One region of the Rhodoferax mekongensis genome, then DNA from elsewhere that is predicted to be linked to it. Evidence: predicted binding sites of a transcription regulator. Region 1 holds the regulator's gene; the other holds the start of a gene.
The links. Region 1 encodes LexA, which represses DNA repair genes until DNA is damaged. Its sites were predicted from a motif close to ACTGTATNNNNATACAGT; they were not measured.
Positions count from the first base shown of each region.

Region 2: the regulator LexA is predicted to act here: its motif matches at 2,421-2,438, upstream of imuA (translesion DNA synthesis-associated protein ImuA).

Region 1 covers NZ_CP132507.1:2,975,842-2,979,375, reverse strand. Annotated here, with positions in the region: gene RAN89_RS14200 (D-2-hydroxyacid dehydrogenase family protein) at 1-991, opposite strand, end outside; gene lexA (transcriptional repressor LexA) at 1,390-2,064, opposite strand; gene RAN89_RS14190 (asparaginase) at 2,169-3,149, shown strand; gene adk (adenylate kinase) at 3,191-3,534, opposite strand, start outside.
Region 2 covers NZ_CP132507.1:1,353,843-1,357,376, forward strand. Annotated here, with positions in the region: gene RAN89_RS06635 (multidrug effflux MFS transporter) at 1-786, shown strand, start outside; gene RAN89_RS06640 (C40 family peptidase) at 786-1,277, shown strand; partial or broken gene RAN89_RS06645 (flavin reductase) at 1,503-1,685, opposite strand; gene RAN89_RS06650 (HD domain-containing protein) at 1,698-2,327, opposite strand; gene imuA (translesion DNA synthesis-associated protein ImuA) at 2,459-3,460, shown strand; gene RAN89_RS06660 (Y-family DNA polymerase) at 3,429-3,534, shown strand, end outside.

The sequences.
Region 1 (3,534 bases):
ATGCGCCGGGATTGATGATGTTGGAAGGTGTTCCCTTGATGTAGTTGACTACATTGTCAAAGGCGGCGCTGAAGTAGAGCTCATAGCTGTCCTGCTCCACATAGCCGATGTGTGGAGTGCAGATGCAGTTTTCCAGCCTCAACAATGCGTGGCCCTGAAGAATGGGTTCTGCTTCAAATACGTCGATGGCGGCCATTCCAGGGCGTCCCCGGTTGAGGCCGCTGATCAAGGCATCGTTTTCGATCAGCTCGGCGCGCGAGGTATTGACCAGCAAGGCCGTCGTTTTCATGCAAGCGAGATCTGCGGATGTCACGATGCTTCGCGTTTCGTCGCTTAAGCGCAAGTGTAAAGAGACGACATCGCAATGAGAGAAAAAAGACTCCCTGTCCAAAGCCGCCGCGTAACCATCTGCTGCGGCCTTCTCGCGAGAGTTTTCACTTCCCCAAATGACGACTTGCATTCCAAATGCTTTGCCATATCCGGCGACAAGTTGGCCGATACGTCCATAGCCCCAGATTCCCAACGTTTTTCCCCGAAGGACACTGCCGATACCGAAGTTGGGCGGCATGGAGCCAGCCTTCAAACCGGACTGTTGCCATGCGCCATGCTTTAGGTTGCCTATGTACTGAGGCAGTCGGCGCATCGCCGCCATGATGAGTGCCCAAGTAAGTTCTGCAGGTGCGATGGGCGACCCGACGCCCTCTGCAACGGCTATGCCCTTTTCGGTGCATGCTTGCACATCGAGATGAGCGCCTACCTTACCTGTTTGGGCGATCAGTTTGAGTCGGGGAAGTTTGTCGATCAGGGCGCGGGCAATCTGAGTGCGTTCACGGATAAGAACGATGATATCTGCGTCCTTCAAGCGGACGGAGAGCTGGCCCAGTCCCTTGACGGTGTTGGTGTACACCTTGGCTTGGTAGGCGTCGAGCTTGGCAGCGCAATTCAGCTTGCGCACTGCGTCTTGGTAATCGTCAAGAATCACTATGTTCATAGACGACATTGTGCCTTGCGGCGACGTGAGAGAGCGGGATTACCCGCCCCGCTTATTAAGCAGCTTCGCAGGCTGCAAGTCGATCAAGCTCTGCGCATACGTCTGCCATACGCCCGGAAATTACCATGCGGCCTACGTGGGTGCGGGATTGCCCCCGTTCAATGACCCTCACGATACGCAAAGGCGTTGGCTGCAAGGGTTGGGAGGCTTTGGCGCACGTGCGGTATGCGTCAGCTGCTACAAAAGGGGTAGCATTTTGTGCCGCATGTGTCGGGCTTTTGTGATTTACGGCTGTGTGGTACCGGGATTTTGGGTGATTTCCGGCGAGCCACTTCAACGGAATAACGCATTCCAAAAGGCTGAAGGCGAGGGTACTGATGGTCATGGTTCGCGCCCGTTTACATCAACATGGTGTTACGAATCAGGCCTACGGCGAGACCTTCAACTTCAAATGGTTCGCCCGGTTCAACCACGATGGTTTGGTAGTCCGGATTTTCTGCATGGAGCTCGATAAGATGCTTGTTGCGGCGGAAACGTTTGACCGTTACTTCTTCCCCCAAGCGAGCCACGATGATTTGCCCGTTCTTGGCATCCTTCGTAGCCTGCACCGCCAGCAAATCGCCGTCCATGATGCCGGCATCGCGCATGGACATGCCGCGTACCTTCAGCAGGTAGTCCGGTTGACGCTGAAACAGGCTGTTCTCCACGTAGTAGGTTTGATCCACATGCTCCTGGGCAAGGATGGGTGAGCCGGCTGCTACACGTCCGACCAGAGGAAGCGCCAATTGCGCAAGGCCTGGCAGGGGCAGTGAGAATTGCTTCAGCCGTGATTCCTGAATGGAGCGCAACGCATCGCTCTTGAGCCGGATACCGCGTGAGGTACCACTCACAAGTTCGATAACACCTTTGCGCGCCAGGGCCTGCAAATGCTCTTCGGCCGCATTGGCAGATTTGAATCCGAGCTCACTGGCAATCTCTGCACGCGTGGGCGGCGCACCCGTTCGGGCGATAGCGCTTTGGATCAGATCAAAAATCTGTTGCTGGCGGGCAGTGAGTTTCGGACTTTCAAGCATACTGGCTCCTTGAGTTCTGGATGGGCTGTGTGTCTATACACACTGTTTTCTTATCCAGTAACTGTATTTTCAACCAGTTTTTTGATTTTGGCAAGCGAGGATGTATGACTTCCAGAAAAGTCGTGGTTTTGGGCACAGGCGGCACGATTGCCGGTCGAGCGAGCAGTGGTTCAGACAATGTGGGTTACAAAGCTGGCGAGGTGAGCGTTGCCGACTTGCTGGGGGCTGTGCCGGGGATGTCCGACCGCCTGCAGGGCTGTGATCTCGTGAGCGAGCAAATTGCGCAAATAGATAGCAAAGACATGGAGTGGTCCGTGTGGTTGGCTTTGCAGCAGGCCTGTGTGAAGCACCTCTCCGATCAGTCTGTAGCCGCCATCGTGATCACCCATGGAACGGACACCCTGGAGGAAACGGCTTTTTTCCTTCATCTCTGCCTCTCCGGTGTGGGGCGTGGCAAGCCCGTGGTCTTGACGTGTGCCATGCGACCCGCAACTGCGTTGACTCCGGACGGTCCGCAAAACATTCTGGATGCTGTCACGGTAGCTTTGGATTCCCGCAGTACTGGAGTGCTAGCGGTTTGTGCGGGTGCTGTGCATGCGGCACAACATGTCCAAAAAGCCCATACCTACCGCGTCGACGCTTTTGATTCCGGTGATGCGGGGCCATTGGCATGGGTGGAGGAGGGGCGTGTGCGCTGGTGTCAGTCCCCTTTGCCTGCGGAAGGAAAACCCAAGTCGGTGTTTGCAGTCGATACAGGGGCAGTGCAGGCCCCGCGGGTTGAAATTGTGATGAACTATGCCGGCGCGGGTGATTCACTCGTGAATGCATTGTGCGCAGCGTCTGCAGCTGCAACGTCGCCTTTGAAGGGCATTGTGGTTGCAGGCACAGGCAATGGCACGGTGAATGCAAGCATGCAATCTGCCTTGGAGCATGCTGCGGCAAGTGGCATTCAGATCGCGCTGGCCAGCCGGTGCTCCAAGGGTGGGGTCGTACGCAGCGGCGCATTGTCGCAGGGTTTCAGGACCTATCCCGGCCTTTCGGCGGTCAAGGCAAGGGTGCAATTGATACTGGAGCTGATGACGTAAAAAAAGCCGCATGAGCGGCTTTTTCCTTGGAAGAGTCCATCCTATTTGGACAACGCTTCCAGAACGCGTGAGGTGATATCGCCTACATCGCCCACACCGCTGATGGCACGGTAGCGAGGCGCAGCCGCAGGCTCGTTTTTGGCCCAAGCCGAGTAGTACTCCACCAAAGGTCGGGTCTGCGCGCTGTAGACATCCAGGCGCTTTTTGACAGTTTCTTCCTTGTCGTCATCGCGCTGGATCAGGGGCTCTCCGGTCACGTCGTCCACGCCTTCCACCTTGGGCGGATTGAATTTGACGTGGTAAGTACGACCCGAAGCCGGGTGGGAGCGGCGGCCGCTCATGCGCTCGATGATGGCCTCGAATGGCACATCGATTTCCACCACGT
Region 2 (3,534 bases), 1.6 Mb from region 1:
GTGGCGCCTGCGATCGCACCTATGGTGGGCGGTTGGTTGCTGATTCACGCCAGCTGGCACGGCATCTTCTGGTTCCTGGCCGCAGTCGGCGTTGCGCTGTGGACGTCCAACTATTTCCTGCTGCCAGAAACCTTGCCACCGGCACAGCGCCAGCACTTCCATGTCAAAAACCTGTTGGCTGGCTATTGGAAGCTGGGCTCCGACCCGCGCTTCTTGTTGCTGGCGCTGGCCAGCGGAATACCGTTCAACGGCATGTTTTTGTACGTGCTGAGTGCGCCTGTGTTTCTGGGCGAACACCTGGGGCTGCAGCCCCAGCAGTTCTTCTGGTTTTTTGTGCTCACTATCGGCGGCATCATGGGCGGCGCGTTTGTGAGCGGCCGGGTGGCCGGCAAGATCAGCCCGAAGCGCCAGATCCGTAACGGCTTTTCCATCATGCTCACCATTGGCGTCCTCAACCTTCTGGCCAATCTGCTGTTCAAGGCACATGTGAGCTGGGCGCTATTTCCCATTGCCATCTTCGCTTTCGGTTGGGCGCTCATGGTGCCGGTGGTGACCTTGTTGGTGCTGGACCTGCACCCGGATCGCCGGGGCATGGCGTCGAGTTTGCAGATGTTTGTGGGCTCTACGGCCAACGGCATCGTGGCCGGGGTGGTGTCGCCTCTGGTCATGCATTCCACCATCGGCTTGGCCAGTGCCTCGGTGCTGATGATGTGCGTGGGCCTGTGCTCCTGGGTGTTCATTCGCAGCCGCTGGCCCGAGATCGGACGGCGCGTGGAGGAGCTGTGATGCGCACACTGTGGGGTTTGCTGCTTGCCAGCACAGTGATGGTGTTGGTGGGTTGTTCCAGTGCGCCTACGACACCCTCAGCGCCCGCAGCAGCACCGCAATCTGCTGCCCGTTTGACCGTGGAGCAAGCCAATGACGTCACCGTCATGGCCATCGGCCTCGTGGGCACGCCTTATCGCTACGGCGGCAACACGCCCGCCAGCGGCTTTGATTGCAGTGGCCTGATCGGTTATGTCTACAAACAACGCGCCGGTGTCGTGGCGCCGCGTACCACCGGCGGCCTGATCGATTGGGGCACCAGCATCCCCGAGCCCAGCCTGCGCACGGGTGATTTGGTCGTCTTCGTGCAAAACGGCCGTGCCAACCATGCCGGCATCTACGTGGGTGAGGGCCGCTTTGTGCACGCGCCGTCTACCGGCGGCACGGTGCGGCTGGATAGCTTGAATTCGTCGTACTGGGCCAAGCAGCAGGTGAGTTACCGCAGGCCGTGAGAGGCGATCTGATTTCTTCTACATCTTCCGGAAGTAGGCGAATAGACCATATGCAATCGCGATGATCGCCGCGGTGAAGCGATAAAAGTCGCCGGGACCATCTCCGACGACTCCGTCACTGAATTCAGCAAAAACCAGTATGAAGCAGACGAGTAGTACAACAAAAACAGTGAGAAGGCGCATGAAACGTATGGTGCTCCGTTAGGAAGGAATGTCTGCGAGTTAGGCCTTGTCGATGACCACTGTCACCTTGGGAGGTTGGAAGTCCAGTGGCATGGACCAGGCGGCGGCCATCACGTTGTGTTCGCCAGCGTGCGCGGATGACACCAACACCGTGGGGCCATGGTTCAGCAGGCGGTACGCCTTGTTCGGCGGGACGGGGGAGCAGAAGTCGGGCAGGGTGTTCATGGAGGTGTGTGGTTAAGCCACCGCCCGCGCCAGATTCGCCCGCGCACGGACCTCTAGCGCGGCGTGGAAATGGTCGGAGCCATAAATGCGGGGCCGGTCGGCAAACGACTGCAACACCTCTTTGCGCTTGGTGCGGAACAGGTCCTCGGGCACGAAGGCATATTCCGCGCGGATCTGTTGCTCGTATTGGGCAAATCGCTGCACGTCGGCGCCCAGGATGGAGAGGTCAATGTCCACCAGCAACTGCGCATCGCCCGCGGCGGGCACGCTGGTGTGGCGGGTGGCCATTACCAACTCGTAGACGCGCTCTGCCACCTCGACCTGCACACCGGCGGTGGTGAGTGCATTCCGCGCCCAGGCGGCACTTTGGGCCTCGTTGTCGTGGCGCTGCACGTCATACACCGCGTCGTGAAACCAAAGTGCCAGCGCCACCTCGGCAGGCCGCTGTGCCAGATGCCGCACGGCTTCAAACCCTTGCAGGCATTCGGCCAGATGCTGGGTGCTGTGGTAGTGCCGGTGCGGCTCGGAGTAGGCGGCCAACAGAGCGTCGCACAACACGGTGCCGTCGGTGCGCGCGCCGGCATCGTGCCAGGCCGATGCAAACAGGGGTTTCAGGGCGGCCAAAGACGGTGCGGTGTTCATGGCAGGCACTCTAGCAAAACCGGCCAAGCCGCCAGCGCCCGCCAGGCCTGCAAACCCTGTTCTTGATTTTGATAGCAGGGGTCTTTTCCATATACTGTTTAAAAATACAGTAATTTGTCAAAGCCCTTGCCATGACTAGCGCTGCGCGCCATTCCACTACCTCTGCCACCGGTGTGCCGGACCCTCAGGACATCCACGCCGGTGTTTGGCACGCGCACACTCTGGCGAGCCCGGTGCAGTCGGTGCAGGCCACAGGGGATGCCTTGTTGGATGCGCATTTGCCCGGCGGCGGTTGGCCGGTGGGTGCCTTGGTGGAGCTGCTGCAACCCGCCGGTGCGCACAGCGAGTGGCGTCTGTTGCTGCCTGCGCTGGCGGCGTGCGGGCGTGGCCCGGTGGTGATGGTGGGGCCGCCGCAGCTGCCGTTTGCGCCGGCGCTCTCCCGGCTGGGCTTGTGCTCGGGGCGGCTGCTGTCGGTGCTGGCGTCGGTCACGGCAGGGGCGAGCACGCGCGTCAAAGATGAAGCGAGCGGTCGCCTCTGGGCTACCGAGCAGCTGCTGCGTTGCGCCGAGGTGGACGCCGTGCTGGCCTGGTTACCGCAGGCCCGGGGCGACCAGCTGCGTCGCCTGCACCTGGCTGCGGCTGAGCACCACAAGCTGCTGTTTGTGATGCGGCCGGACCGGGCGCGCAGTGATGCATCACCCGCCGTGTTGCGCCTCTTGGTGCAGCCAATAGCCCGCGCCCGGCATCCGCTGCAAGGGCTGTTGCTGGACGGGCTGGAGGTCGACATCCTCAAGCGGCGCGGCCCGCCTTTGGCAGAGCCCTTGCATTTGCAGGCACGCAGCCCGCGTTTGGGTTTGTTACTGGCCGCCAACCGTGCCTTGACAGAGGGCATGGAGCAGAACGGCGCGTCAGCGTGGAGCATGTTGTCTGCCACGCCGTTGGATACACAGGCCGCGCGCGCTGCATTTCAGCAGCAGGCGCTGGGCGGCGTGGAGAGCCAGGCGTTCCCGTGGCCGCCGCTGCCGCCCGCGCAGGGCGAGCTGGCCGTGGCGGCGCGCGGTAGGGCCGATGCGGTTGGGCTTATGGAAGCGGAGGCGGGCCATGCACTGGATCGCACTGCGGCCGTCGCCTGATGCAGCGGCCGCCCCGACCGAGCCTGCGCTGGTGGATGCTTCCACCGCGCTGGCATGGTGGGCCCTGCGTTTCA